3 regions of the Streptomyces sp. Je 1-369 genome follow, and region 2 is predicted to be linked to each of the others. Evidence: riboswitches for the same ligand, from Rfam matches in the RefSeq annotation. Region 2 holds a riboswitch; each other region holds the start of a gene.

Region 1 (9,879 bases), 1.9 Mb from region 2:
GGTCCGCAGCGGGTCCTCACGTTCCTGCTCCTGACCGTGGTCAGCGACACGGGTGCGTACGCGATCGGCTGGCGCTTCGGCAAGCACAAGCTGGCGCCGCGCATCAGCCCCGGCAAGACCCGTGAGGGCCTGGTCGGCGCGGTCACCTTCGCGATGGCGGCGGGCGCGCTGTGCCTGCACTTCCTCATCGACGACGGTGTGTGGTGGCAGGGCCTGGTGATCGGCTTCGCCGTCGCGGCGAGCGCCACGCTCGGCGACCTCGGTGAGTCGATGATCAAGCGCGACCTCGGCATCAAGGACATGGGCACGCTGCTGCCCGGCCACGGCGGCATCATGGACCGCCTGGACTCCCTGCTGCCGACCGCCCCAGTGGTGTGGCTGCTGCTCGTGGCGTTCGTGGGGTCCGGCTGACACGGGGTCTGACCTGCGTAGATGTGCGTGAGGGGTTCGTTGTCCACAGGGCGGCGGGCCCCTTGTCGTATGTCTGCGACACTGGAAGGACCATGCCTGTACCCGGAGAACTCACTTTCGTCGCGCCCCGCGGTGCCAAGAAGCCCCCGCGGCACATCGCTGACCTCACGCCCGCCGAGCGCAAGGAAGCCGTCGCCGCCACTGGCGAGAAGCCGTTCCGTGCCAAGCAGCTGTCGCAGCACTACTTCGCGCGGTATGCGCACGACCCGGCCGAGTGGACCGACATTCCGGCCGGGTCGCGCGAGAAGCTGCGGGAGGCGTTGCTGCCCGATCTGATGTCCGTGGTGCGGCACATCAGCTGTGACGACGACACGACGCGCAAGACGTTGTGGCGGCTGTTCGACGGGACGCTCGTCGAGTCGGTGCTCATGCGGTATCCGGACCGGGTCACCATGTGCATCAGCTCGCAGGCGGGCTGCGGCATGAACTGTCCGTTCTGTGCCACGGGACAGGCCGGTCTCGACCGGAACCTGTCGACCGGTGAGATCGTGCATCAGATCGTTGATGGCATGCGTGCGCTCCGGGACGGTGAGATTCCGGGCGGGCCCGCCCGGCTGTCGAACATCGTGTTCATGGGCATGGGCGAGCCGCTGGCCAACTACAACCGCGTGGCCGGGGCCATTCGACGCCTCACCGACCCCGAGCCCGACGGCCTGGGGCTCTCGCAGCGCGGGATCACCGTGTCGACCGTGGGTCTCGTGCCCGCCATCCACCGGTTCTCGGACGAGGGCTTCAAGTGCCGGCTCGCGATCTCGCTGCACGCGCCGGACGACGAGCTGCGCGACACCCTCGTGCCCGTCAACACGCGGTGGAAGGTGCGGGAGGTGCTGGACGCGGGGTGGGAGTACGCCGCGAAGTCCGGGCGCCGGCTCTCCATCGAGTACGCGCTGATCCGCGACATCAACGACCAGGCCTGGCGTGGTGACCGGCTCGGGCGGCTGCTGAAGGGCAAGCCCGTGCACGTCAACCTCATTCCGCTCAACCCGACGCCGGGCTCCAAGTGGACGGCCTCGCGGCCCGAGGACGAGAAGGCCTTCGTGGAGGCCATCGCCGCCCACGGTGTGCCGGTCACGATCCGGGACACCCGGGGCCAGGAGATCGACGGGGCGTGCGGCCAGCTGGCGGCGGCCGAGAGGTAGTCTGGCGGGCGTACGGCTCCGTACGAGTACACACATCTGCATATTCCGACAGGGGAGCGCCACAGCGCTGAGAGTGCGGCCACTTGGACAGGTGGGCCGCAGACCCTCTGAACCTCGCCCAGGTCATTCTGGGTAGGAAGTTCGGGCATCACTCAAGCTGTAGCGCCCTGCCCGCGTGCCATTGGCGTGCGGGCGGGGCCGCGTCTTCTCCTGGTCACCCAGGAGGAAAGTCAGTGAGCAGCACCAAGAAGGTCACGTTCACCGCCGTGGCGGTGGGCATCGGGCTCGTCGCCGTCTCCGCGTGCGGCAGCTCCGACGGTGGGTCCGGCACATCCGACTCGAAGAGTGTCACCCTCGTCAGTCATGACTCCTTCAATGTCTCCAAGGACGTGTTGAAGGACTTCGAGAAGCGGTCCGGGTACAAGGTCAAGGTCCTCAAGGACGGTGACGCGGGTGCCGCCGTGAACAAGGCGATCCTCTCCAAGGACAACCCCCAGGGCGACGTCTTCTTCGGCGTCGACAACACGCTGCTCTCGCGGGCGCTCGACAACGGGCTCTTCCAGTCCTACGAGGTCAAGGGCTCGGACGAGGTCAAGCCGGAGTTTCGGGTCGACGGGGGCAAGCATCGCGTCACGCCCGTCGACAGCGGTGACATCTGCGTCAACTACGACAAGAAGTACTTCGCCGACAAGAAGCTCGCGCCGCCGAAGTCCTTCGCTGATCTGACCGAGCCCGCTTACAGGAACCTGCTCGTCACCGAGAACGCCTCGACCTCGTCGCCCGGCCTCGGCTTCCTGCTCGGCACCGCCGCCAAGTACGGGGACGACGGCTGGACGGGGTACTGGAAGAAGCTCAAGGCCAACGGCGTCAAGGTCGTCGACGGCTGGGAGCAGGCCTACAACGAGGAGTTCTCCGGGTCCGCGGGCGGCAAGAAGGCCAAGGGGGACCGGCCGCTCGTGGTCTCGTACGCCTCCTCGCCGCCCGTCGAGGTCCTCTACGGCAAGCCGCAGCCCAAGCAGGCGCCGACCGGCGTCGCGACCGGCACGTGCTTCCGCCAGGTCGAGTACGCGGGCCTGCTCAGCAACGCCGGGAACGAGAAGGGCGGCAAGGCGCTCCTCGACTTCCTTGCGAGCCAGGAGTTCCAGGAGGACATGCCGCTCAGCATGTTCGTGAACCCGGTCCGCGAGGGCACCAAGCTGCCGAAGCTGTTCACCGAGCACGGCGTGACCGTCGACGCGCCGCAGACCATGGACCCGAAGAAGATCGCCGACAACCGCGAGCCGTGGATCAAGTCGTGGACCTCGCTCGTACTGAAGTAGCGAAACCCCGTCCACACGCGGGGTCCCGGCGCGGGAGCGCGGCGCGGCTCGGTCTGATGGCCGTACCCGTCGCGTTCTTCGCGCTCTTCTTCGCCTACCCGGTCTCGGCGATCGTCGCACGCGGGCTGCACATCGGCGGCGTCTGGCAGTTCGGGCGGATCACGGACGTGCTCGGGGAGTCCGACATCCGGCACGTGCTGTGGTTCACCACCTGGCAGGCGCTCGCGTCGACGGCGCTGACGCTGCTGATCGCGCTCCCCGGCGCGTACGTCTTCGCGCGCTTCGACTTCCCGGGCAAGCGGGTGCTGCGGGCCGTCGTCACCGTGCCGTTCGTGCTGCCGACGGTCGTCGTCGGCACGGCGTTCCTCGCGCTGATCGGGCGGGGCGGGCTCTTCGACGAGCTGTGGGGCGTACGCCTTGACACCACGGTGTGGGCGATCCTGCTCGCGCACGTCTTCTTCAACTACGCCGTCGTCGTACGGACCGTGGGCGGCCTCTGGTCACAACTCGACCCGCGCCAGGAGGAGGCCGCGCGGATGCTCGGCGCCTCCCGGTGGACGGCGTGGCGGACGGTGACGCTGCCCGCGCTCGCACCGGCCGTGGCGGCCGCCGCGCTCATGGTCTTCCTCTTCACCTTCACCTCCTTCGGCGTGGTGCAGATCCTCGGGGGTCCGGCGTACTCGACGCTCGAAGTGGAGATCTACCGGCAGACCGCGCAGCTCCTCGATCTGCCGACGGCCGCCGTCCTGACCCTCGTGCAGTTCGCCGCGGTCGGCCTGATCCTGGCGATCCACGCGTGGACGGTGCGGCGGCGCGAGAGCGCGCTGAAGCTCGTCGACGCGTCCGCCGTGGCACGCAGGCCGCGTGGCGCCGGGCAGTGGACGCTGCTGGGGTTCGTCATGGTGACGGTTGTGCTGCTGATCCTGTTGCCGCTCGGTGTGCTGGTTCAGCGGTCCTTCGACGGGCCCGACGGCTTCGGGTTCGCGTACTACAAGGAGCTGACCTCGGCGGACGGCGGTGCCTTCCTCGTGCCGCCGATCGAGGCGATCGGGAACTCACTGCAGTACGCGATCGTCGCCACGGCCATCGCCGTGGTGATCGGTGGGCTCGCGGCCGCCGCCCTCACGCGGCGCGCGGGGCGTCTCGTGCGCGGGTTCGACGCGCTGCTCATGCTGCCGCTCGGCGTGTCGGCCGTGACCGTCGGCTTCGGGTTCCTGATCACGCTCGACAAGCCGCCGCTCGACCTGCGGTCCTCCTGGATCCTGGTGCCGCTCGCCCAGGCCCTGGTCGGCGTGCCCTTCGTCGTACGCACCATGCTGCCCGTCCTGCGCGCGGTGGACGGCAGACTCCGCGAGGCGGCGGCCGTGCTCGGCGCGTCGCCGCTGCGGGCGTGGCGCGAGGTCGACCTGCCGATGGTGTGGCGGGCGCTGCTGATCGCCGCCGGGTTCGCCTTCGCCGTCTCGCTCGGCGAGTTCGGGGCGACGGTCTTCATCGCACGGCCCGACAACCCGACGCTGCCGGTCGCCGTGGCCCGCCTCCTCGGCCGCGCGGGCGACCTCAACTACGGCCAGGCGATGGCCCTCTCGACGATTCTCATGGTGGTGTGCGCGGTGTCCCTGCTGCTCCTGGAACGCGTACGGACCGGCCGCACCACGGGGGAGTTCTGATGACGGACGCACTGCTGAGCCTGCGGGACGCGACGGTACGGTTCGGGGCGCGGGCCGTGCTCGACGCTGTCGACCTCGACGTCGCCGAGCACGAGATCGTCTGTGTGCTCGGGCCGAGCGGCAGCGGCAAGTCGACGCTGCTGCGGGCCGTCGCCGGGCTCCAGGGGCTCGACGCGGGGCAGGTCGTCCTCGACGGGCGCGACCAGCGCGGGGTGCCCGCTCACAAGCGGGGCGTCGGCCTCATGTTCCAGGACCACCAACTCTTCCCACAGCGCGACGTGGCGGGCAACGTCGCGTTCGGGCTGCGCATGCACGGGGCGTCGCGCGGCGAACAGGCCGACCGGGTCGCCGAGTTGCTGGAGCTCGTCGGCCTCCCGAAGGCGCAGCGGCGTGCGGTGAGCGCGCTGTCCGGTGGTGAGCAGCAGCGGGTGGCGCTGGCGCGGGCGCTCGCGCCGCGGCCCCGGCTGCTGATGCTCGACGAGCCCCTCGGCCAGCTCGACCGCTCGCTGCGGGAGCGCCTGGTCGTGGAACTCAGGGAGCTTTTCGACGAGTTGGGTACGACCGTCCTTGCCGTGACGCATGACCAGGGCGAGGCCTTCGCGCTCGCCGACCGCGTCGTCGTCATGCGGGACGGGCGGATCGCCCAGTCCGGGACGCCGCTGGAGGTGTGGCAGCACCCGGCCGACGAGTTCGTGGCACGTTTCCTCGGCTTCGACAACGTCGTACGGGCGGCCGTGACGGGCGAGGCCGCCGACACGGTGTGGGGCAAGGTCCCCGTCCCCGTGGGCACTCCGGCCGGGCAGCGCCAGATTCTGGTGCGGCCGGCCGGGGTGCGGCTCGTGCCCGCCGAGGAGGGGCTGCCTTGCGTGGTCACGGCGCGGACCTTCCGCGGCACGCATGTCGCCGTCCACCTTCAGCCGGTGGACGGGCCGCGCCTTGAGGCGGCGTGTGCGTTGCGGCGGGCGCCCGAGGTGGGGGAGACGGTGGGCGTCGGGTTCGATGCGGAGGATGTGGTGGTGCTCGGCTGAGGGGCGCTCGGCCGGGGGTGCTCGGCTGGGGGAGCGGCAGTTGCTGGACTTCTGGCTGGAGCGGGCTTCGTTCGTGTGAGCCGGTGCGCGTGGTTGTGGTGCGGGTGGCGTGTGGTTGCCGTGGTTGCGGGTGCGGTCGGTGGTGCGGCCGGTGGTGTGGTCGTTCAGGTCGTGTGGGGCGGCGTCGCGCCGAGCCTTCGCAGGGCGTCAGGGGCGTCCTCCACCCGGTCCACCAGGGCGATCCGGGACTCCATCGAGCGGTCACGGGCCAGCGACCGCAGCAGGGGCCACACCGGCAGGTGTTCGGTCCAGTGGGCGCGGTCGACCAGGACCATGGGGGTGGGCTCGCCGCGGGACTCGTAGTAGTTGGGGGTGGCGTTGTCGAAGACCTCCTGGACGGTGCCCGCCGCGCCGGGAAGGAAGACGACGCCCGCGTTCGAGCGGGCCAGGAGGCCGTCCTCGCGGGTGGCGTTGGCGAAGTACTTGGCCAGGTGCGAGGCGAACGGGTTCGGGGGCTCGTGGCCGTAGAACCACGTCGGGATGCCCACGGAGGCGGCGCCGTCGGGCCACCGCTCCCGGACCGCGAAGGCCGCCCGCGCCCACTCCGTGATCGAGGGCGTGAACGACGGGGCCTTGGCCACGAGTTCGAGGGACTCGTCCAGCATCGCGTCGTCGAGGGGTGCCGCGTAGGCGCCGAGGTTCGCCGCCTCCATCGCGCCGGGGCCGCCGCCCGTCGCGACGGTGAACCCCGCGCGGGCCAGCGCGCGGCCGAGCCGGGCCGCTCCCGCGTAGGCCTCCGTGCCGCGGGCCATCGCGTGCCCGCCCATGACGCCGACGACCGCGGCCCCGACGAGGAGCTCGTCGAGAGCGTCCGAGATGGAGTCGTCGTGTATGGCGCGCAGCATCGACGAGAAGACGTCGCCGTCGGCCTTGGTCCGCTGGAACCAGTCGTACGCGTGCGCGTCCGGCGTCGCGTCGTACCCACCGTCGGCGAGGCCGGCGAACAGGTCGTCGGGGGAGTACAGCAGGCCGCGGTACGGGTTGAACGGCAGTCCCGGCACGGGCGGGAAGACCAGCGCGCCGCCCGCCCGCACCTTCGCCGCCGCGTCCTCCCGCATGGGGCAGCCGAGGAAGACGGCGCCCGCGACGTCGGCCGCGAGGAGGGCGGAGGTGCGTTCCGTCAGGTCGACGGCCTGGACGCGGCACCCCGCGAGGGCGCCGCGGCCGGTGACCTCGTCGAACTCGGAGAGGGTCTCGATCTCGCGGTCCCCGGCGGGGAGTTGCGGGGCGGACTCGGGTGTCGCGGGAGACGCAGGTGTCTCGGGCGACGCGGGTTCGGGAGTCGGCTGCATCCGCCCATGCTATGCAGGGCGGACACGGCGGCCTCGGCCAGCCCTGTGCCTGGGTCGGCCCCGGACCTCGGTCAGCCCTGGACCTCGGACGGGTCCATCCACATGACCTCCCAGGTGTGGCCGTCCAGGTCGTCGAAGCCGCGGCCGTACATCGTTCCGTAGTCCTGGACCTTGCCCGCCGTGCCGCCCGCGGCGATCGCTCTGTCGACGAGCTCGTCGACCTTCTCGCGGCTCTCGGCACTCAGACAGATCAGCGCCTCGCTGACCTTCGTGGAGTCCGCGATCTCCTTCTGCGTGAAGTTCGCGTAGTGCTCCTTGCTCAGCATCATCGCGACGATGGTTTCGCTGATCGTCACGCACGCGCAATCGTCCGTCGAGAACTGCGGGTTGATCGTGTAGCCGAGCTCCGTGAAGAACTTCTTCGACGCGGCGACGTCGGACACGGCCAGGTTCACGAAGATCATCTGCTGGTACATGTGTGTCTCTCCCGGTGTGTGTGCGCAGTCAGCGCGTGTGCTTACGGAGGGATAGACATACGTTCGACCGGGAACTCATCGCTCGCCGCGAACTTTCTTCGGACTTCTTTCCGCGCCCTCTCCTCAGCGGTGTCTCACGGGGTCAGCGGCAGCGCTGCCAGCTGTGCGACGACCCAGGTCAGCGGGCCGAACACGGCGAGCAGCGCGCCCGCGCGGAGCGCCACCGAACCGCGCAGCACCGTCGCGGACGCACCGAGCCGCAGCAGCGCGGACGTCGTGTCCGAACGGGCCTGCCGGGCCTCCACGGACGCCGTGGCCAGGGTCAGCACCGCGCAGCCCGCGACGAGCAGCGCGCCGAGCGTGGTCAGCGGACCGGCCTCGGGGCGCGGACCCGCGTACAGCACGATCGACGCGTACGCCCCAGACGCCACCGCGCACAGCACGCCGAGCGGGCGTCCGATGCGCCGGGCCTCCTCCTGAAGGACGCGCCCCGCGAGCAGGCGCACCGCGCCGGGCCTGACCGCCTGCAGCAGCCGTCCGCAGAGGTAGGTGAAGCCGGGGCCCGCGAGGACGAGGCCGAGAGCGGTCAGCGCCCATCCCGCGAGTACGCCGACGGGGCTGCCGTCGGCGCTGCCGGGCAGGGGGAAACCGGGGCGCGGAACGGCGCCTGAGCGGCTCGTGTACGTCTCCACGGCGAGGCCCGCGGCGAGCAGCGCGACGCCCCAGGGGAGGCCGCTCGGGGGCGGGGTGGGGGCGGGGACGGTGGGATCGGCGCCGGGATCCGAGCGGGGTGCTGTGGGGGGTGGGGGCTCGGACCCGGGCTTCGCCCCGGTGCCGGGCCGGGGTGCGGTCGCGGGACCGGCCTTCGTCCTGCGAGTGATGCCCGCGGCTTTGGCCGTGGTCCTCGTGGAGCGCGGTCGCAGTACGAAGGCACTCGCCACGGACGCGGCGAGCGGGACCAGCACGAGCAGGGTGAGCACGGCGGCGAGCGGCAGCGGCCGGTCGGCGGCGAGCAGATCCGCCGCCGCCCCGTCGAAGGGGAGCCCCGATACGTCGCCGCGCAGGTGCAGGAAGAAGAGCAGCGCGACCATGGAGCCGAGCGTGCAGGCGACGGCCGTCGAGATGGTGGCGAGCACCATCAGCCGTCCGGGGCCGAGGCCCACCGCGGAGAGCCCGCTGCGGGGGCGGGTGCCGGGGTCGGTACGGGCGACGGCGACGGCGAAGTAGACGGTGGCGGCGATCGGCGCGGCGCACCACGCGAGGCGCACCCCGGCGCCTGCTCCGGGGTGCTCCATCGCGTATGCCAGGGTGCAGAGCAGCAGGAAGCCGGTGCCGGCGGACGCGGCGGCGACGAGGAGCCGCCGGAGCTGGACGACGGGGTGGGCACCCCGGGCTAGACGGAAAGCGAGCACGCGGCCCCTTCCGTCCGGGTGGGGGAGGTGACGCCTACGGAACGACCGGCTACGGCGGTGGTGTCGGTCGTGGCACTCGTGGGGCCCGCAGAGCTCGTGGCATCCGAGGCGCTCGCGGCACGCGCAGTGCTCGTGGCACCCGTGGCATCCGAGGTGCTCGCGGCACGCGCAGTGCTCGTGGCACCCGTGGCATCCGAGGCGCTCGCGGTGCTCGCCGCACCCGCAGCGCTCGCGGCCACGGTGGTAGCTGAAGCGCTCGCGGCACCCGCCGCACCCGCCGCGCTCACCCGGCCCCTACCACCCGAGCGCTCCGCAGCCTCCGCGCTCTCCTCCCTCTCCGCGCTCTCCGCCACCGCCCCCTCGCCCACCTCAGGCCCGTCCGCCGACCCGTCCGCCCCCGGCAGATGCACCGTACTCACCCGCCGTCCGTCCAAGAGGTTGACCGTGCGGTCGGCCAGTGTGGCGACGGCCTGGTCGTTCGTGGCGAGGATGACCGTGATGCCGTGGGAGCGGGCCGCCGTCGTCAGGGTGCGCAGGGCGAGTGTGTGGTCGGCGCGGTGCAGGGGGGCGGTGGGCTCGTCGGCGAAGAGTACGGACGGCGTGGTGACCAGGGCGCGGGCGATGGCGACGCGCTGGCGCTCCGACTGAAGGAGCGCGTGCGGCCGCTTCCGCGCGCAGGCCCCGATGTCGAGGCGGTCCAGCCACTCCTGGGCGGCGGGCTTGGAGACCCGGTGCGAGGCGCCGCGCAGCATCAGCGGCAGGGCGACGTTCTCCCAGGCGGTGAGCTCGGGGACGAGGTGCGGTGCGGGGTCGATCCAGCCGAAGCGGTCGCGGCGCAGCCGTTCGCGTACGAGCGGACCCATCGTGTGGACGGGCGTGCTGTTGAACCACACCTCGCCCTGCTGGGGGAGCAGCTGGCCGGAGAGGCACCGCAGGAGGGTCGTCTTGCCGCTGCCGCGTGGACCGTTGACGGCGAGGATCTCGCCCTCGCGGACACCGAGCGATACGCCGGTGA
Region 2 (9,879 bases):
GGACGCCGGGCACCTCGATGGCGACGTCGTTGTGTCCCTTGGCGACATCGCCGTACGCGAAGAGCGAGAACGGCGCCGGCTTCTCGGTCTCCCACAGCGCCTCGGCCGCCGACATCTTCATCGGCTGCTGCTCGTACATCACCTTGCCGAGGGTGTCGGCGCTGACGACGGTGAGCAGGGTGCCGACGAACGCGGTGACCAGGCCCAGCCGCATCGACATCCGCATGGTGCGGATGTGCTGCTTCTTGCGCAGGTGGACGATGGCGATGCCGGTCATGAAGGCGCCGCCGACCAGGATGGCCGCCGATATGACGTGGAAGAAGTTGACGAGCGTCGTCTCCTGGAACAGCACCTTCGCGAAGTCGGTGAGCTCCGCGCGCTTGGTGCCGTCCCGTTCCACGATCTTGTAGCCGACCGGGTGCTGCATAAAGGCGTTGGCGGCGATGATGAAGTACGCCGACAGGACCGTGCCGATGGAGACGATCCAGATCGTCGCGCAGTGCAGTTTCTTCGGCAGCTTGTCCCAGCCGAAGATCCACAGACCGATGAAGGTCGACTCGAAGAAGAAGGCGATCAGCGCCTCGAAGGCGAGCGGCGCTCCGAAGACGTCACCGACGAAGCGGGAGTAGTCGGACCAGTTCATGCCGAACTGGAACTCCTGCACGATGCCCGTGACGACACCCATCGCGATATTGATCAGGAACAGCTTTCCCCAGAACTTCGTCGCCCTGAGGTAGTGCTCCTTGCCCGTCCGCACCCATGCCGTCTCAAGGATCGCCGTCAGGGCGGCGAGCGAGATCGTCAGGGGAACGAACAGGAAGTGGTAGACGGTCGTGATGCCGAACTGCCATCGCGCCAGGGTTTCCGGCGCCAGAGCCAGGTCCACTGCGTCTCTCCTTACTCGCCGTGCCCACAGCGAACATTCGTCCCTTTTCTCCCACTGATCTCGGGACGAACCGGGGCACGCTTGTGAACGCGTTCACATTCACAAGCATTATGTCGTACGAGCTGTCGAAACCCGAAAGGGGGGTCCCCCTTACCGACGGGTACGGCCGGACCGGGTGACGGGACCGTCCTGAGCGGGCACGAAAGAAGGCCCCGGGCACCGCCCGAGGCCTTCCAGAAGCCAGAGCCCCGAAGGACCCTGGAACTCGCTCCCTGAACTCGCTCCTAGAACTCGCTCCTAGAACTCCTTGCGGAAGGCCTCCGCCGCGTGCAGGAAGATGTCGTTGGCCTCGGTCTCGCCGATCGTGGCCCGCATCCCCTCGCCCGCGAACGGCCGCACGACCACGCCGGCCTTCTCGCACGCCGCCGCGAAGTCCGCCGTACGGTCCCCGAGCCGCAGCCACACGAAGTTCGCCTGCGTCTCGGGCACCGTCCAGCCCTGCCCGCGCAGCGCCTCGACCACCCGCGTGCGCTCGTTGACCAGCGAACCGACCCGGCCCATCAGCTCGTCCTCGGCACGCAGCGACGCCACCGCCGCGTCCTGCGCGAGCTGGCTCACACCGAAGGGCACCGCCGTCTTGCGCAGCGCGGCGGCCACCGGCTCGTGGGCGACCGCGAAGCCGACGCGCAGTCCCGCGAGGCCGTACGCCTTCGAGAACGTACGCAGGACGCAGACGTTCGGCCGGTCTCGGTAGATCTCGATGCCGTCCGGCACCTCGGGGTCACGGATGAACTCGCGGTACGCCTCGTCCAGGACGACCAGGACGTCGCTCGGCACCCGGTCGAGGAACCGTTCCAGCTCGGCCCTGCGGACCACGGTGCCCGTGGGGTTGTTGGGGTTGCAGACGAAGATGAGCCGGGTGCGGTCGGTGATGGCGTCGGCCATCGCGTCGAGGTCGTGCACCTCGCCGTCCGTCAGCGGCACCCGCACCGACGTCGCACCGCTGACCTGCGTGATGATCGGGTACGCCTCGAAGGAACGCCACGCGTAGATCACCTCGTCCCCCGGTCCCGACGTGGCCTGCAGCAGCTGCTGGGCGACGCCGACGGAACCCGTGCCGGTGGCGATGTGCGACGTGGGCACTCCGAAGCGGTCGGCCAGCTCGCTCATCAGGGCCGTGCACGCCATGTCGGGGTAACGGTTGAAGGACCCGGCGGCGGCGAGTGCGCTCTCCATCACGCCGGGCAGCGGCGGATAGGGGTTCTCGTTGGAGGACAGTTTGTAGGCTGCGGGACCGTCGGCCGCCGCAGCGGGCTTGCCCGGCTTGTAGGTGGGAATCCCCTCAAGCTCGGCACGCAGCCTCGGGTTCGTCTCGCTCACCGCAGTCCTCCTCTGGGCCATGCACGCTCTTGCCGTCACATCAGTTCGAATACTGCTTACCTTATGAGGATTCGGCCCCGCTGCGAATGGCCTGCCGGAATCCGCGTACGAACCCTCCGGATCCGCCCCTCCGATCCGCCCCTCCGATCCGCACCCTGGATCCGCACCCTGGATCCCCCCCCGGGTCCGTCGCCCGCCCAAGGCGTGCGGAGAGGGGGGAGCGCCCCACGCTCCCTCACGCGCCGGTAGCTCACTCCGTGGCGCGCGTCCCTCGTGAAGGTGAGTTGAGACCTCTTCGAGACCTGACACCTTTGGCAGGTCCGCGCGCGACGATCAGGGGCAGCTACCCTTCGAACCCGGCAACTCCCTTGCATTCCAAGGCCATTGCCCCTCCTCTGCCATGCAGAAACGTGCCTGTCAACGAGTGAATATGCGTCCCTGCTACCCACCCCCATGAGCCCTACTATCGGCTCGCCATGACAGCAGCAGGGAAGCACCAGGTGAGCCGAGCGGAGACCGCACGCCGGGGCAACCGGCAGAGTCGAGCGGGCATCAGAGACGTCGCCGCCGCCGCCGGTGTCTCCATCACGACTGTCTCCGACGCCCTCAACGGCAAGGGTCGGCTGCCCGACGCCACCCGACGCCACGTCCGCGAGGTCGCAGAACGGCTGGGCTACCGCCCGTCCGCCGCGGCCCGCACCCTCCGTACCGGCAAGTCGGGCCTCATCGGCCTGACCGTGACGACGTACGGGGATGAACCTTTCACCTTCACCGAATTCGCCTACTTCGCCGAGATGGCCAGAGCCGCCACCTCGGCCGCACTCGCCCGGGGCTACGCCCTGGTCATCCTGCCCGCCACCTCCCGCCGCAGCCCCGTCGACGTATGGTCCAACGTCGCACTCGACGGCACCGTGGTCGTCGACCCCTCCGACCACGACCCCGTGGTCAGCGAGCTGGTCCGACAGGGCCTGCCGGTGGTCTCCGACGGCCGCCCGGCAGGATCCCTGCCGGTCACCGCCTGGGTCGACAACGACCACGAGGCCGCGGTCCTGGAGATCCTCGACCACCTGGCCGCCGCCGGCGCCCGCCGGATCGGCCTGCTCACCGGCACCACCACGGACACCTACACCCACCTGTCCACGACCGCCTACCTGCGCTGGTGCGAACGCGTCGGCCAGGACCCGGTCTACGAGTCCTATCCCGCGCACGACCCCTGCGCGGGCGCCGTCGCCGCCGACCGGCTGCTCGCCAGGCCCGACCGGCCCGACGCCGTCTACGGCCTCTTCGACCCCAACGGCACCGACCTGCTCGCCGCCGCCCGGCGGTACGGCCTGCGCGTCCCCGACGACCTGCTGCTCGTCTGCTGCAGCGAGTCGACGGTGTACGCCACCACCGAACCGCCCATCACCACGCTCTCCCTCAAGCCGCGGCGCATCGGCACAGCCGTCGTCCAGCTGCTGATCGACGCCATCGAGGGCCTCGATTCGGGGCGTCCGGTCGAGCAGGTGATACCGACCGAACTGATCGTGCGCACCTCGTCCGAGCGACGTCCGCCGCGCACGACGGTCAGCCCGCCCCGCTCGCCCGGCTCCGGCTGATCGCTCCCGCCCATACCCCCGACCCGGGCAGAGGTAGGCATCCAACCCGCCACCAGCGGGGAAACCTCTGCCCAATTCGGGAGAAAAGCGCGGTGAATCGTGGTCCGGCACCGATTCACCACCCCTGGTGCACCACACAGCGGGAGCCGCATTCCTATGATGGGCGGACGACACCGCGGGCCGCTGCGACCAAGCAGTCCGATCTCGGTGCAGATGCGGCGCAATGGTGGTGGAGGGGTCGATGACTCAGGGGGCCGGTCAGGGACCCGATGTGCGGACGGCGACGCTGCGCGACTTCCGCGTTCCCGCGTACGTCCATGAGACGACCGGACCCGCCCCGGCGAGCCCCGGCGAGCCAGGCGCGGCGCCGGAGGAGGGGTACACCCCGACCCAGCGCGACCTGCCCGTCATCAACCGTGGTGACACCGTCCAGGTGCAGGTCATGCCGGAGCCCCCGCAGCCGCGGGCGAACGAGGAGTACGGCCCGCTGTTCGTCGTCGGCGACGTGCACGGTTACCTGGACGAGCTCGTCGCGGCCCTCCAGGAGCAGGGCCTCCTCGACGCCGAGGGCAACTGGTCCGCGGGCAACGCGCGCCTCTGGTTCCTCGGCGACTTCACCGACCGCGGGCCCGACGGCATCGGCGTCATCGACCTCGTGATGCGGCTCTCCGCGGAGGCCGCCGCCGCCGGCGGGTACTGCAAGGCGCTCATGGGCAACCACGAGCTGCTCCTGCTCGGCGCCAAACGCTTCGGCGACACCCCGGTGAATTCGGGCGCCGGCACCGCCACCTTCCAGGCCGCCTGGCTCCTGAACGGCGGGCAGAAGACCGACATGGAGCGCCTGGAGGACCACCACCTGCAGTGGATGGCCCGCCTCGACGCGATGGAGGAAGCCGACGGCCACCTGCTCGTGCACTCCGACACGACCGCCTATCTGGATTACGGTGACTCGATCGAGGCGGTGAACGACACCATCCGGGAGACCCTCACGCGCAACGACGCGGACGACTGCTGGGACCTCTTCCGCAAGTTCACCAAGCGCTTCGCGTTCCGCGACGAGTCGGGCCCCTCGGCCGTACGCGAACTTCTCGACATGTACGGCGGCACACGCATCGTCCACGGTCACAGCCCCATCCCCTACCTCCTGGGTGACGTCGGCTCCGAGGACGAGTCGGACGGCGCGGGTCCGGTCATCGAGGGACCGCACGTGTACGCCGACGGCCTGGCCATCGCCATGGACGGCGGAGTGACCATGGCCGGAAAGCTGCTGGTCTGCCAACTCCCGCTGCCCGTCTGAGCGTTCCGCGAGCAGCCGCCCCCCTACACGATCACGCTGGCCAGGGGGGCAATTTCCGGAAACCCCCTGTCACCGCGTGCCGTCACGGCTCTACCATCGGCTTATCCGTAGCAGGCTCCCCTCCGTTTCTGCCCAACGGCTCGTAGCCATGCGAGCCTCAGCCCTACGGAGCATCGGGGGATGCACATGAACAGCGCTCCACACCTGCTCAATGAGGACCGCCCCGAGTACGAGCGGATCCTCGACGAGGCGCTGCGCACCGCACCTGACCGTCCCGAACTCGCCGCAGTGGGCCGGCGGCTCAACACCGAACAACTGCGCACCATGGCCCTGAACGCGACAGCACTGATCACGGCCGCGGCCGCGGCTGAGTACGCGCACTACGTGAAGGTTCGCGAGGAGTTGCGCGAACCTCGACCGACATCCACCTCGATCCGCGAAGGGAGCGGACAGAGCGCCGCGGAGTCGGGCTCCGGCGGCGTCAGCCTCGCCACCACCATGGGTGAGGTCGCCGAACCTGCGGCAGCGGCGGGCGCCGGCGCGATCGCCGTAGTCGCGGTCCTCGCACCCGTCCTCGCGGGGACGGCCGCCGCGATCTTCCTGCTCGTCGGCTACATCCTGAAGATGCTCAACCCCGAGCCCGCCTTCGCGGACACCCTGCTCACCGCGGGATGGCTGTTCGGCGCGCTCACCGCGGGGGCCATCCTGGTCGCCGCGGTCGGTCTGCTCCTGACCGCCCTGCGCAACGGGTCCACCTCGCTCCCTGCGGGGCTCCACGGCGAGCAGCTCGAGGAGGTGTCCCGTGCCAGGGAAGACTGGGGCCGGGCGCTCCTCGAGCGGGGCGTCGTGCCGTTCCTCCGGGAGGCCCTGACGGAGCCGGGCGGCGCTCCCGCCGGCCGTACGCCGTCGGGGAAGCCGGGCGGCGGCGGTGCCGGTGGCCGCATGCCGCAACTCGGCTATCACAGGCCGGGGTTCAGCAGCCCGGACGGCGGCCCGGCAGGACCGCGGCCGAGCTACTCGAGCCCGGACTTCTCCAGCCCCGACTTCGGCGGGCCCGACCACAAGCCGGAGTAGCGGCCCGGCCGAACCGGACCGCTTCGGGGTCGCACCACCGCTTCGTGGCCCCGCCGCCCCACTGGGGGGCGGGACCACGGAGCCTCAGTCGGCGATCGCTCTCAGTCGGCGATCGGCAGATAGACCCGGTTGCCCGCGGCTGCGAACTCCTTGGACTTCTGCTCCATGCCCGCCTCGATGTCCTCGGAGCCGAGGTCGCCGCCGTGCTGGCGCCGGATGTCCTGCGAGATCTTCATCGAGCAGAACTTCGGCCCGCACATCGAGCAGAAGTGCGCCGTCTTCGCGGGCTCGGCCGGCAGGGTCTCGTCGTGGAACTCCCGCGCCGTGACCGGGTCGAGGGCCAGGTTGAACTGGTCCTCCCAGCGGAACTCGAAGCGCGCGTCCGAGAGCGCGTCGTCCCAGTCCTGCGCGCCCGGGTGCCCCTTGGCGAGGTCCGCCGCGTGCGCCGCGATCTTGTACGTGATGACGCCGGTCTTCACGTCGTCGCGGTTGGGCAGGCCCAGGTGCTCCTTCGGCGTGACGTAGCAGAGCATGGCCGTGCCCCACCAGCCGATCATCGCGGCGCCGATGCCGGAGGTGATGTGGTCGTAGGCGGGCGCGATGTCCGTGGTCAGCGGGCCGAGCGTGTAGAACGGCGCCTCTTCGCAGATCTCCTGCTGGAGGTCGATGTTCTCCTTGATCTTGTGCATCGGGACGTGCCCGGGGCCCTCGATCATCGTCTGTACGTTGTGACGCTTGGCGATCGTGTTGAGTTCCCCGAGCGTCCGCAACTCGGCGAACTGCGCCTCGTCGTTGGCGTCCGCGATCGAACCGGGCCGCAGGCCGTCGCCGAGCGAGTACGTCACGTCGTACGCCGCGAGGATCTCGCAGAGCTCCTCGAAGTGCTCGTAGAGGAAGCTCTCCTTGTGGTGCGCGAGGCACCAGGCGGCCATGATCGAACCACCGCGCGAGACGATGCCGGTCTTGCGGCGCGCGGTGAGCGGCACGTACGGGAGGCGCACGCCCGCGTGGACCGTCATGTAGTCCACGCCCTGCTCGGCCTGCTCGATGACCGTGTCCTTGTAGATGTCCCAGGTCAGCTCCTCGGCCTTGCCGTCGACCTTCTCCAGGGCCTGGTAGAGGGGGACGGTGCCGATGGGCACGGGGGAGTTGCGCAGGACCCACTCGCGGGTGGTGTGGATGTTGCGGCCGGTGGAGAGGTCCATGACCGTGTCGGCGCCCCACTGGGTCGCCCAGGTCATCTTGTCCACCTCCTCCTCGATGGAGGAGGTGACCGCGGAGTTGCCGATGTTCGCGTTCACCTTCACCAGGAACTTCTTGCCGATGATCATCGGCTCGATCTCCGGGTGGTTCACGTTGGCGGGAATCACCGCGCGGCCCGCGGCGACCTCTTCCCGCACGATCTCCGGGTCCATGCCCTCGCGGATCCCGATGAACTCCATCTCGGGCGTGATCTCGCCGCGCCTGGCGTACGCGAGCTGCGTCACCGCCTGACCGTCACGGCCGCGTCGGGGCTGGCGGGGGCGGCCGGGGAAGACCGCGTCCAGGTTCTTGAGCCCGCCGCGGGGCGAGGTGTGCTTGATGCCGTCGTCCTCGGGACGCGGCGGACGGCCCACGTACTCCTCCGTGTCGCCGCGGGCGATGATCCAGTTCTCCCGCAGCGGCGCCAGCCCGCGGCGGACGTCGGTCTCGGCCGACGGGTCGGTGTACGGACCCGAAGTGTCGTACAGGGTGACGGCCTTGCCATTGGTGAGGTGCACCTGTCGGACCGGCACCCGCAGGTCGGGGCGCGAACCCTCGACATACGCCTTGTGCCAGCCGATGGACTTCCCGGCCTCGTCGCTCTGGACCTGGTGGTTCTGGTCGTTCTGCGTCGAGGCAGGCGTGCGTGCGTCCGATGTGGTCATGAGACCTACTCCCTACGCCGGCATTACCCGGTAACAGGTTCGGCGGTCGACGCAGCGAATCCCGTACGGCTCGTGCACATTTTGTGCCGCTTCGTACGGAGGTCAGCGCCCTCTCAGCCCGGTGCTCCGAGCTCCCGCGATTGCAAAGGTGGCTCCACGCTAGCGTCATGTCGGGCGCGCTGAACAGAGGGCCCCTCCCGTTCTTGCGATGATCGGGCAGTGACCACCACAGAGCCGCCGCCCCCGCCGCCCTCGCAGCCGCCCGCCTCCGGGACGCCTCCGGAGGGCCACGGACATGGCCACGGAGACGGCCACGGACACGGGCATTCCCACAGCCACGGCCCGGCCGCACCGGTCTCCCAGCACCTGCGCAAGGTCATCGCCGCGGTACTGATCCCCTTCGCCACAGCGGTCGTCGTGGGCCTCGTGGTGCTCTGGCCCGGTGGCACGCCGAGCCACGAACGCACCGGCGTCGGCTTCGACCGGCAGACACAGTCGGCGAGCGTCACGAAGGTGCAGGAGCTGCCCTGCAAGGACCTCAGCCCCTCGCAGACCCCGCCGAACGGCGACACCTCCACCGCCGAGGGCCAGTCCGCACAGTCCACCGCCACGGGCATCTGCAAGAAGGCGACGGTCAAGGTCACCAGCGGCGACGACAAGGGCCGCACCTTCACGGAGATCATCCAGCCCGACTCGCCACGCCAACTGAAGCAGGGCCAACAGGTGGTGGTCGCCTACGAGCCCAAGGCCCCCGAAGGACTGCAGTACTCCGTCACCGACGTGAACCGCAAGATCCCGATGGCGCTCCTGGCCGGCATCTTCGCGCTCGCCGTCGTCGTCGTGGGCCGACTCCGCGGCGTGATGGCCCTGGTCGCCCTCGCCATCAGCTTCATGGTGCTCACGTTCTTCATCCTGCCGGCGATTCTCCAAGGCTCGAACCCCCTGGTCGTGGCGGTGATCGGGGCGAGCGCCATCATGCTGATCGCGCTCTACCTCTGCCACGGCCTGACAGCCCGGACCTCCGTCGCCGTACTCGGCACCCTCATCTCCCTCCTCCTCATCGGCCTCCTCGGCTCGCTCTTCATCGGCTGGGCCGCGCTCACCGGCAACACGGACGACAACACCGGCCTCATCCATGGCCTGTATCCGTCCATCGACATGAGCGGCCTGCTGCTCGCGGGCGTCATCATCGGCTCGCTCGGTGTCCTCGACGACGTGACGGTCACCCAGACCTCCGCGGTCTGGGAGCTGCATCAGGCCAACCCGACGATGGGCTGGCGCGGCCTGTACCGCGCGGGCATCCGCATCGGCCGCGACCACATCGCCTCGGTCGTCAACACCCTCGTCCTCGCCTACGCGGGCGCCGCACTGCCCCTGCTCCTCCTCTTCTCCATCGCCCAGTCCAGCGTGGGCACGGTGGCCAACAGCGAACTGGTCGCCGAGGAGATCGTGCGCACCCTGATCGGCTCGATCGGTCTGGTCGCCTCAGTGCCGGTCACGACCGCACTGGCCGCCCTGGTCGTCTCGGCGGACCGCTCCACCACGCCCGGGCGCACCGCGTCGATCGGGGCGACCCGGGCCGCCCGCGGGGGAAAGGGAAGGCGCCGCAAGCGTTAGCTGTGGGACCGCGGGTGTTGGCTGCATGGCCGCAAGCGTCGGCTGCGGGGCCGCAGGCGTCGGCTCTCGAAATGCACCAAAATGCCGTGGGCCTCCGTCCGTTTATGTCAGCGGTTCAAC
Region 3 (9,879 bases), 2.0 Mb from region 2:
ACGCCCTCGACGCGATGATCCGGGCCGGCCTGGTCTTCATCAACCGCTATCCGGCCTTCACACAGCTCTACGTGGCCGAGCTGTGGCGGACCAACCGCGCGTGGCAGTCCACCCTGCTCGTGGTCAGGCAGCAGGCCGTCGCGGTGGTCGAGGACGTACTGCGGGCGGGCGTGGAGAGCGGTGAGCTCAGCGACGAGATCGACATCCCGCTGACGGCCGCGGCGCTCGTCGGCATGGTGCTGGTCGCCGCGCTGGACTGGCAGGCCTTCCAGCCGGAGCGCTCGCTCGACGACGTGCACGCGGCACTGTCGCGGCTGCTGCAGGGCCGGGTCAGCGGCACGCGCGCGTAGACCTGCTTCTTCGATCTCTTTCGATCTCTCCAGGACGGCCAAGGGCGCGGCGCGGTTCCGCCGCCCCGTGTCGGCGGTACCGGCGCCGCGCCCTTCTCCGTGCCCCACACTCTTCCGTCTCCGCAGGTGGGAGCCCATCCGTGCGGGTACTCATCTCACTCACTGAGTACGGATACTCAGTCGTCCGTGTTCATCCCCAGGCCGATACGTTCACAAATGGTTACGATCACGTCCGTGTCCGTACTCCCCCTGGTGTTCACCAGCGGCTGGGCGAGCGGGATCAACGCGTACGCCGTGGTCCTGCTGCTCGGCGTCTTCGGAGCGACCGGTGTGAGCGACGAGGTTCCCGAGGCGCTCCAGCGGCCCGATGTCCTGATCGCGGCCGGCGTGCTCTTCCTGTGTGAGGCCGTCGCCGACAAGATCCCGTACGTCGACTCGGTCTGGGACACGGTGCACACCGTGATCCGGCCGGTGTCGGGCGCCGTGGTGGGGGCGCTGCTCGCGGGCCAGAGCGGGTCGCTGTCGGATCTGGCGGCGGGCGCGGTGGGCGGGTCGACCGCGCTGGCCAGCCATGCGGTGAAGGCCGGGACGCGGATGGCGGTCAACACCTCGCCCGAACCGTTCAGCAACGTCGTGATGAGCACGGCCGAGGACCTCGGGGTCGGCGGCCTCATCAGCTTCGCGATGTTCTATCCGGAGGCCGCGGCGATCATCGCCGCGGTGCTGCTGGTGATCGGCCTGTTCCTGCTGTTCTTCCTCGTCTCGCGGATCCGCCGGTTCTGGCGGCGCAGGGCGCAGCGGCGCGAGGAGAAGCGGCTCGCGGAGCGGGTGGGGGCGCCGCCGCCGTGACTGTCAGTGGCTGCCGATAAAGTCCCTGGCATGGCACGGATTGTGGTGATCGGCGCAGGTCTCGGCGCGATGTCGGCGGCCGCCCGGCTGGCCGTCGCGGGCCACCGGGTGGTGGTGTACGAACGCGGGGAGACGTTCGGCGGCGCGGTGGGCCGCGTCGAGCGGGACGGCTTCTCGTTCGACACGGGCCCGGGGCTGCTGCACCTCCCCGCGGTGTACCGCGACTTGTTCGTCAAGACGGGCAAGGAGCCCCTGGAGAAGTGCGTCGAGCTGTCCCAGGTGGAGCCCGCCGTGCGCCACGTCTTCGCGGACGGCACCACGGCCGACCTGCCGAACGCCTCACGCGCGGGCGTCGGCGAGGCCCTGGACACGGCTCTCGGCGCGGGCGCGGGCGCGCGCTGGTCGGCGTTCATGGACCGCGCGAGGGAGGCCTGGGACCGCACCCGCCGCCCCCTCCTCGAAGAGCCCCTGTGGCCGAACTGGGAGGTGCTCGCCGACCGCGAGCCCTACCCCTCGGTGCCTCACAAGCGGCTGCTGCGCCGTGAGCGCAGGGCGGCCACGCTCAGCGAGGTCGGCGAGCTGGAGCTGGGCGGTGACGCGCGGCTGGTGGCGCTCCTGGAGCAGTTCGCGCTGGCGCAGGGCCTGGATCCCCGTGCGACTCCGGCGAGCGCCGCGGTCCTGCCCTATCTGGAGCAGACGTTCGGCACCTGGTCGGCGCGGGGCGGCATGCGCGCCCTGGCCCGCGCGGTGTACGAGCGGTGTGTGGCCCGGCGGGTCGAGTTCGTGTTCGGCGCCGCGGTGACGCGGATCGTCGAGAAGGACGGCAGGGCGGCGGGCGTGGAGCTCGCGGACGGCACCACCGCGGACGCGGACTTCGTGGTCGCCGGGGTCGCCCCCTCGGTCCTGGACGGGATGCTGTCCGGTGTGAACATACGGGCGGAGGGTGACGTTCCGGCGCGTTCCGGTCTGCCGAGCCGTCTGACGATCTTCCTGGCCCTGTCCGGCGCGCGCCCCGAGGGCACGCCGCTGCGCACGGTGCTGCATTCGGCCGACCGTCAGGACGAGCTGGACCGCCTCTTCGGAGAGCGGCCCGGACTGCCCGCCTCCCCCACGCTCGCGGTGCTCCGCCCCGACGACCCGGAGCTGACACCGGACGCAGCACACGAGGCGGTGACGCTCACGGCGACGGTGCCCGCCCACCTGGAGGTGACGGCCGAGGACGTGGCGCGGGTGATCACCCGCGCCGAGGACGTGGTCCCGGAGCTGCGGAGCCGTCTGCTGTGGCACGAGGTCCGCACCCCGGCGGACGTCGCGGAGGCCACCGGCGCGCACGGCGGCGCCGTTCCCGCGCCGGCGCTCGCCGCGGCCGCCGGGGGGCTCCTGCAGCCGTCCAACAGCACGCGTCTGCCGGGTCTCTTCGCGGTCGGCGGCTGGGCCCATCCGGGCGGCGGTCTGCCCCACGCGGGCATGTCGGGCACGCTGGTGGCGGGGCTGATCGTCGAGGGGCCGGAGTTCCGCGGCTCCCAGTGAGTGTCCGGGCCCCGCCGGACTCGGCGGGGCTCAGACCGGATCGGCAGGGCTCGGATCCGCTCGGCAGGGCTCAGTAGCGGTACTGCTGCTCGTTGTAGCCCGAGCCGTCGTGGTGGTCGCCCGGGTGTCCGCCCTGGTAGGGGTAGGGCTGCTCCGGCGGCAGTTCGCCGCTGTACTGGTCGTCGGTGCTGCGCTGCTGCGGCACCCAGACGCCGCCGGGCGGCGTGTCGGTGTACGTGCTGTCGCTGTACGTCCCGCCGAGCCCGCCGCTGTACGTGTCGCCTCCGTAGGGGGCGTACTGCTGCTGGTCGCCGTAGGTGTCGTAGCTCTGCCGGGCGCCGTAGGTCTGCGTGCCGATGTACGGGTCGGAGTAGGCGGCGTACTGCTGGCCGCCCGTCTCGTCGTAGCTGTAGTTCTGCTGGTCGTAGCCGCCGAAGGCCGCCGCGTCGTAGCCGTAGCCCTCGCTCTGGTGGGCGTTGCCCGCCGCGGGCGGGGCGTGGGCCGCGTCGTTGTACACGCCGTACTGACCGGTGTCGTCGGGCATCGGCTCCGGCGCGTACACCCCGCCCCCGGGAACGTCGGGGACGTCAGGGATGTCGGGGCCGTGCGCGGGGGGCGGCGGGACCTGCTCGTACTCCAGGTCGGAGACCTGCAGCGTCGGCTCCTTGGCGGCGGCCCGCGCCGGTGCCCTGCGGCGCTTGCTCAGGCCCGGCCGTCCGCCGAGCGCCCAGCCGGTGGAGAAGCCCTTGCGGAACGACAGCGTCACGTACGTCTGGCCCGTGGCGAAGGCGATGGCACCCAGCCCGATGATCCACACCGACGGAATCAGCACGCCGACGACGACACCGAGGAAGCCGACGAAGGCCAGCAGGCGCCAGCGCAGCCTGGCCTTGTACTGCAACAGCACCTCGCCGAGCAGCCACAGCGCGACGAATGCGAACGCGATGTAGAGGACCGTCCAGCCCATGTACGCCCCTCTCCCCTGCGGCCGCCCGCTGGTACGGGTACGGGTACGACCGCTTCAGGCCTGGTGGTGCAGGCCCAGATTCTCGTAGATTTCCAGCGTCGCCGTGGAGTTGTTGAGCGTGATGAAGTGCAGCCCCGGCACACCTTCGGCCAGCAGCCGCGCGCAGAACTCCGTCGCGAACTCGATGCCAATGGAGCGTACAGCGGCGGGATCGTCCTTGACCGCGAGGATCCTCTCTTTCAGCTCGGCCGGGAACACGGCGTTGCTGAGCTGAGGCAGCCGGTCGAGCTGGCGGACGTTGGTGACCGGCATCATCTCGGGGATGATCGGCGTGGCGCAGCCCGCCGCCTCGACGCGGTCGCGCAGCCGCAGGTACTCCTCGGGGTCGAAGAACATCTGCGTGATCGCGTAGTCCGCGCCTGCCCGGCACTTGTCGATGAAGTGCCGGGTGTCGGTCTCCCAGTCGGGCGAGCGCGGGTGCATCGCCGGGAAGGCGGCGACGCCCACGCAGAAGTCGCCGGACTCCTTGATGAGTTCGACCAGTTCGGCGGCGTAGGTGAGGCCCTCGGGGTGGGCGATCCAGTCGCCGAGCGGGTCGCCGGGCGGGTCGCCGCGGACCGCGAGCATGTTCCTGATGCCCGCGTCCGCGTACTGCCCGATGATGTTGCGCAGCTCGGCCACGGAGTGGTCGACCGCCGTCAGGTGCGCGACCGGCGTCAGCGTCGTGTCGGCGACGATCTGCTGGGTCTCCTTGACCGTGCCGGTGCGGGTGGAACCACCCGCACCGTAGGTCACGGAGACGAAGTCCGGGGCGACCGCCTCGACCCTGCGCAGCGCGTTCCAGAGGTTCCGCTCCCCCTTCGGGGTTTTCGGCGCGGAGAACTCGAACGAGAACGTCGTCTTACCGGTCGCGAGCATGTCGCGAACCGTGCGCGCACGGTCAGTCCTGGTCGAAGCTGTGCCTAGGGCCATATGGGCAGGTTAGCCAGGCCCGGGCGGTCCCCCAACCGGGGCCGGAAGTTTTGGCCGGTTTGCCGGTTTCTTGTCCACGGATCGGACACTCCCGGGCCACGCCTCACCCGGCGTCGCGCAGCCGCTTCGCGAACTCCGCGGCCGCCGCTCCGGGGTCGTCGGCCTCGGTGATCGCCCGTACGACGACGACGCGCCGCGCGCCCGCGTCGAGGACCTCGTCGAGGTTGTCCGCGTCGATGCCGCCGATGGCGAACCAGGGGCGGTCCGTGCCGAGCGAGGCCGTGTACCTGACCAGGTCGAGGCCCGGGGCATGGCGGCCCGGCTTGGTGGGCGTGGGCCAGCAGGGTCCCGTGCAGAAGTAGTCCACGCCCTCCTGGACGGCGGCCGCGGCGGCCTCCGACTCGGCGTGCGTGGAGCGGCCGATCAGCACGTCGGCGCTGCCGCCGAGGATGGCGCGGGCCGCGGGGACGGGCAGGTCGCCCTGGCCGAGGTGCAGCACGTCGGCGCCGATGGCGTGGGCGACGTCCGCGCGGTCGTTCACGGCGAAGAGCTTGCCGTGCCTGCAGGCGGCGTCCGCGAAGACTCGGAGGTGCTCCAGCTCCTCGCCGGCCTCCATGCCCTTGTCGCGCAGCTGCACGATGTCGACGCCGCCCGCGAGGACGGCGTCGAGGAACTCGGGGAGGTCCCCCTGGCGCCTGCGGGCATCCGTGCACAGGTAGAGCCGGGCGTCGGCGAGCCGGTCGCGGCGGTCTGCGGCCATGGAGAGGTCCCCCCGTTGTCGGTGGTGTGCGGGCCGCGTGGGATCAGCGGCCCGCACACCGGACGATGTGTTCAGGTCAGACGGCGAGCGCCTGGGCGCGGCGCTTCACCTCCGTGCCGCGATTCTCGCTCAGCGCCTGCGCGGGGGTGCCGGGCAGGCTCGGGTCGGGGGTGAAGAGCCATTCGAGCATCTCTTCGTCGGAGAAACCGTCGTCCCGCAGGAGCGTCAGGGTGCCGCTGAGGCCCTTGACGACCTTGTCGCCGTCGATGAAGGCGGCCGGCACCTGGAGCGCCCGGTTCTCCCCGCGGCGCACGGCGATCACCTGGCCCTCCTTGACCAGCTGGCGCACACGGGTCACCTCGATGTCGAGCATCTCCGCGATGTCGGGGAGGTGCAGCCACTCGGGGACGAGAGCATCGGTCTTTGCGTCAATCTCGGTCACGGGTCAAGCGTATCTCCGGCCACTGACACGCACCGGGTGGCACCGCCCCACCGGCGAGCGGCCCGCTACAGCACCGCCTTCTTCAGCGGAATCGACGGGTCCGCCGTCAGTGCCGGGTCGAGGCGCGCACCCGACTCGATCAGCCGACGGCCCTGCGCCAGGTCCCTGGGGCGGCCCACGGCGAGAACCGCGACCAGGGCGCCGTCCCGCAGCCAGCACACCGACCAGGCCATGCCGTCCGGGTCCCCGCGCCACACCAGCTCGTCGGCCCCGGCGTGATGTCCCGCGTACTGCACGAAGCGGCCGAACTGCTCCGACCAGAAGTACGGCACGGGGTCGTACGCGGCCGGCGTCTCACCGATGATGTTCGCCGCCACCGTGCGCGGCCCCTGGAGTGCGTTGTCCCAGTGGTGCACGAGGAGCCGCTCGCCGTACCGGCCGGAGGGGAACGAGGCGCAGTCCCCGACCGCGTACACGTCCGGCGCCGACGTGCGCAGGCCCTCGTCGGTGACGACCTCGCGGTGCGTGCCGAGCTCGATGCCGGAGCCGGTGAGCCAGCCCGTCGCGGGCCGTGCCCCGATGCCGACGACGACGGCGGTCGCGGGCAGCGTGGTCCCGTCGGACAGGACGACGGCGCCGGGTTCGACGCGCTCCACGCGCGCGTGGGTGCGCAGGACCGCTCCGGAGTCCGCGTACCAGCCCGCCATGGGGGCCGCGACCTCCTCGGGGAGCGCCCCCGCGAGCGGCCTGCCCGCGGCCTCGACGACGGTGACGGAGCAGCCCGCCTCGCGCGCGGCGGTCGCGAACTCCGCGCCGATCCAGCCCGCCCCGACGACCACCACGTCGTGCTGCCCCGCGAGGACCGGGCGCAGCCGCGCGGCGTCGTCCAGGGTGCGCAGCAGGTGCACGCCGGGGATGTTCTCGGTGCCGGGCAGGCGGATCGGTTCGGCGCCGGTCGCGAGGACCAGGACGTCGTACGTGAGGGCCCCGTCGGCGGTGTCCAGCTCGTGGTCGGCGGGGCGCACGCCGGTGACCTCGCGGCCCAGGTCCAGCTCGATGCCGAGCGCCGGGAAGTCGATGTCGAAGGTGGAGCCCTCCGCCTTGCCGAGCAGCACCGCCTTGGACAGCGGTGGCCTGTCGTACGGCGGGTGCGGCTCGGCGCCGACGAGGGTGACCCGGCCCGTGAAGCCCTGCTCGCGCAGGGCCACCGCGGTCTGCACGCCGGCCATCCCGGCGCCGACGACCACGACGTGCCGCTCCGCCTGTCGCCGCTTCCCGCTCTGCTGCTGCTCGCTCTGCCTCTGCTGCTCGCTCACCCGATCACTCTAGGGCGGTTGTCGAGGGCGCCCTCAGGTGTGGTCGGGGAGATCTCTGACACAACGTCACCGCCCATACCCGGACAGCTCCCCTACTGCCGCACGAAGCGACGGGCTAGGGTGGCCCGTGCAGAGCACTCGCGGGAGCCCGGACGCACCGGGCTGAGAGGGAGGCTGGGACGGCCTCCGACCGTACGAACCTGATCCGGGTCATGCCGGCGAAGGGAGGGGCTGGACGCCCATGCATCCACGTACGACATCACCATCCGCCACCTCTGACGTCCTGATCGTCGGAGGCGGCATCATCGGCCTGGTCACGGCCTGGCGGACCGCGCAGCGGGGGCTCTCCGTGGCGGTCGTGGACCCCGAGCCGGGCGGCGGCGCCGCCCAGGTCGCGGCGGGCATGCTGGCCGCCGTCACCGAACTCCACTACGGCGAGCAGACGTTGCTCGGCCTCAACATCGCCTCCGCGCGGCGCTATCCGGCGTTCGCCGACGAGCTGACCGAGGCGAGCGGCCACGACCTCGGCTACCGCGCGTGCGGCACGCTCGCCGTCGCGCTGGACTCCGACGACCGTGCCCACCTGCGCGAACTGCACGCCCTGCAGCAGCGTTCGGGCCTGGAGTCCGAGTGGCTGAACGGCCGCGAGTGCCGTCGCCTCGAACCGATGCTGGCGCCGGGTGTGCGCGGCGGCCTTCGGGTCGACGGCGATCACCAGATCGACCCGCGGCGGCTCGCGGGCGCGCTCGTGGTGGCCTGCGAGCGGGCCGGTGTGGTCTTCCACCGCGCCTGGGCCGAGCGTCTGTCGGTCGTACGCGACCGTGCGCACGGCGTCGTCCTCGCGGACGGCACCGAGCTGGGCGCGGGTCTGACGGTCCTCGCGGCGGGCAGCCTCAGCGGGCGCCTCGCGGGCGTCCCCGACGACGTCCTGCCGCCCGTGCGCCCCGTCAAGGGCCAGGTCCTGCGTCTTACGGTGCCCGGGCCCTACGCCCCGTTCCTGAGCCGCACCGTGCGGGCCGTGGTGCGCGGCAGCCACGTCTACCTCGTGCCGCGCGAGAACGGCGAGCTCGTCGTCGGCGCGACCAGCGAGGAGCTCGGCTGGGACACCACGGTCACCGCGGGCGGCGTGTACGAACTGCTGCGGGACGCGCACGAGCTCGTGCCCGGCATCACCGAGCTGCCGCTGACCGAGACCCGCGCGGGTCTGCGCCCCGGCTCCCCCGACAACGCGCCGATGCTCGGCCCGACACGGCTCGACGGGCTCCACCTGGCCACCGGGCACTTCCGCAACGGCGTCCTCCTGACGCCCGTCACGGGCGACGTCATGGCGCACGCCCTGACCACGGGCGCGCTCCCGGAAGAGGCGCTCCCGTTCACCCCGCGCCGCTTCGACGGCGCGTCCCCCGAGATCTCCGCCCCGGCCCGCACGCAGCACGACACGGAGCAGCCCGCATGAGCACACCCTTCGCCGTCTCCGTCAACGGGGAGGAACGCGAGGTGGCCTCGGGCACCACGCTCGAAGCCCTCGTGGCCACCCTCTCCTCGGCGCACTCCGGTGTCGCCGCCGCCCTCAACGAAACCGTCGTCCCGCGCGCGCAGTGGCCCACCACGGCCCTCTCCGCGGGTGACCGCGTCGAAGTACTCACCGCCGTACAGGGAGGCTGAACACCATGGCAGACGACCCCTTCGTCATCGGCGGGCTCACCCTCTCCTCGCGCCTGATCATGGGCACGGGCGGGGCGCCCAGCCTCGACATCCTGGAGCGGTCCCTCGTCGCGTCCGGCACGGAGCTGACCACGGTCGCGATGCGCAGGCTCGACCCGGGCGTCCAGGGTTCCGTGCTCTCCGTGCTCGACCGGCTCGGCATCCGCGTGCTGCCCAACACCGCGGGCTGCTTCACGGCGGGCGAGGCCGTCCTCACCGCCCGGCTCGCACGGGAGGCGCTCGGCACGGATCTGGTGAAGCTGGAGGTGATCGCCGACGAGCGGACCCTGCTGCCCGACCCCGTCGAGCTCCTGGACGCCGCGGAGACGCTGGTGGACGACGGCTTCACGGTCCTGCCGTACACCAACGACGACCCGGTGCTCGCGCGGAAGCTGGAGGACGTGGGCTGCGCGGCGGTCATGCCGCTCGGGTCGCCCATCGGTTCCGGTCTCGGCATCCGCAATCCGCACAACTTCCAGCTGATCGTGGAGCACGCGCGCGTGCCGGTGATCCTCGACGCGGGCGCGGGCACGGCGTCCGACGCGGCGATCGCGATGGAGCTGGGGTGCGCGGGCGTGATGCTCGCCTCGGCGGTGACGCGGGCGCAGGAGCCGGTCCTGATGGCCGAGGCCATGCGGTACGGCGTGGAGGCCGGGCGCCTCGCGCACCGGGCGGGCCGCATTCCGCGTCGGCACTTCGCGGAGGCGTCCTCGCCCGCGGAGGGCATGGCACGCCTCGACCCGGAGCGGCCCGCGTTCTGAGCAGTCCCCCCAGGGGCTCCGCCTGTTACAGCTCGGCTGCAGTCCAGCCGTGAGGGCGCCCGCCCGGGACGAGGTGTCGGCGGCGGCTCGTAGACTCCCCTGCGTGGACACGACCCTTCAGGACCCGCTCGTCGGGCAGCTGCTCGACAGCCGTTACCGCATCGACGGGCGCATCGCGGTCGGCGGGATGGCCACGGTCTACCGGGCCGTGGACACCCGCCTCGACCG

What was found. Region 2 has a riboswitch for thiamine pyrophosphate ahead of thiC (phosphomethylpyrimidine synthase ThiC). Riboswitches for the same ligand answer to the same signal wherever they lie in the genome.
Region 1: linked by a shared signal. The riboswitch ahead of NOO62_RS28870 (thiamine ABC transporter substrate binding subunit) and the one ahead of thiC (phosphomethylpyrimidine synthase ThiC) in region 2 are both predicted to bind thiamine pyrophosphate.
Region 3: linked by a shared signal. The riboswitch ahead of thiO (glycine oxidase ThiO) and the one ahead of thiC (phosphomethylpyrimidine synthase ThiC) in region 2 are both predicted to bind thiamine pyrophosphate.

The regions. Positions count from the first base shown of each region.
Region 1 is NZ_CP101750.1:6,337,209-6,347,087, forward strand. Features, by position in the region: gene NOO62_RS28860 (phosphatidate cytidylyltransferase) at 1-411, shown strand, start outside; gene rlmN (23S rRNA (adenine(2503)-C(2))-methyltransferase RlmN) at 504-1,610, shown strand; TPP riboswitch at 1,651-1,767, shown strand; gene NOO62_RS28870 (thiamine ABC transporter substrate binding subunit) at 1,844-2,929, shown strand; gene NOO62_RS28875 (ABC transporter permease) at 2,905-4,596, shown strand; gene NOO62_RS28880 (ABC transporter ATP-binding protein) at 4,596-5,624, shown strand; gene NOO62_RS28885 (LOG family protein) at 5,789-6,976, opposite strand; gene NOO62_RS28890 (VOC family protein) at 7,048-7,452, opposite strand; gene NOO62_RS28895 (hypothetical protein) at 7,587-8,864, opposite strand; partial or broken gene NOO62_RS28900 (ABC transporter ATP-binding protein) at 9,239-9,879, opposite strand, start outside.
Region 2 is NZ_CP101750.1:4,409,558-4,419,436, forward strand. Features, by position in the region: gene NOO62_RS20080 (cytochrome ubiquinol oxidase subunit I) at 1-886, opposite strand, end outside; gene hisC (histidinol-phosphate transaminase) at 1,184-2,266, opposite strand; gene NOO62_RS20090 (LacI family DNA-binding transcriptional regulator) at 2,743-3,864, shown strand; gene NOO62_RS20095 (metallophosphoesterase) at 4,106-5,161, shown strand; gene NOO62_RS20100 (hypothetical protein) at 5,342-6,235, shown strand; gene thiC (phosphomethylpyrimidine synthase ThiC) at 6,337-8,142, opposite strand; TPP riboswitch at 8,135-8,290, opposite strand; gene NOO62_RS20110 (YibE/F family protein) at 8,362-9,759, shown strand; gene NOO62_RS20115 (SsgA family sporulation/cell division regulator) at 9,875-9,879, opposite strand, start outside.
Region 3 is NZ_CP101750.1:2,439,716-2,449,594, forward strand. Features, by position in the region: gene NOO62_RS11155 (TetR/AcrR family transcriptional regulator) at 1-350, shown strand, start outside; gene NOO62_RS11160 (DUF4126 domain-containing protein) at 585-1,199, shown strand; gene NOO62_RS11165 (phytoene desaturase family protein) at 1,230-2,729, shown strand; gene NOO62_RS11170 (hypothetical protein) at 2,800-3,696, opposite strand; gene metF (methylenetetrahydrofolate reductase [NAD(P)H]) at 3,751-4,668, opposite strand; gene thiE (thiamine phosphate synthase) at 4,772-5,428, opposite strand; gene NOO62_RS11185 (Rv2175c family DNA-binding protein) at 5,505-5,870, opposite strand; gene NOO62_RS11190 (NAD(P)/FAD-dependent oxidoreductase) at 5,936-7,186, opposite strand; TPP riboswitch at 7,317-7,430, shown strand; gene thiO (glycine oxidase ThiO) at 7,428-8,642, shown strand; gene thiS (sulfur carrier protein ThiS) at 8,639-8,851, shown strand; gene NOO62_RS11205 (thiazole synthase) at 8,857-9,651, shown strand; gene pknB (Stk1 family PASTA domain-containing Ser/Thr kinase) at 9,755-9,879, shown strand, end outside.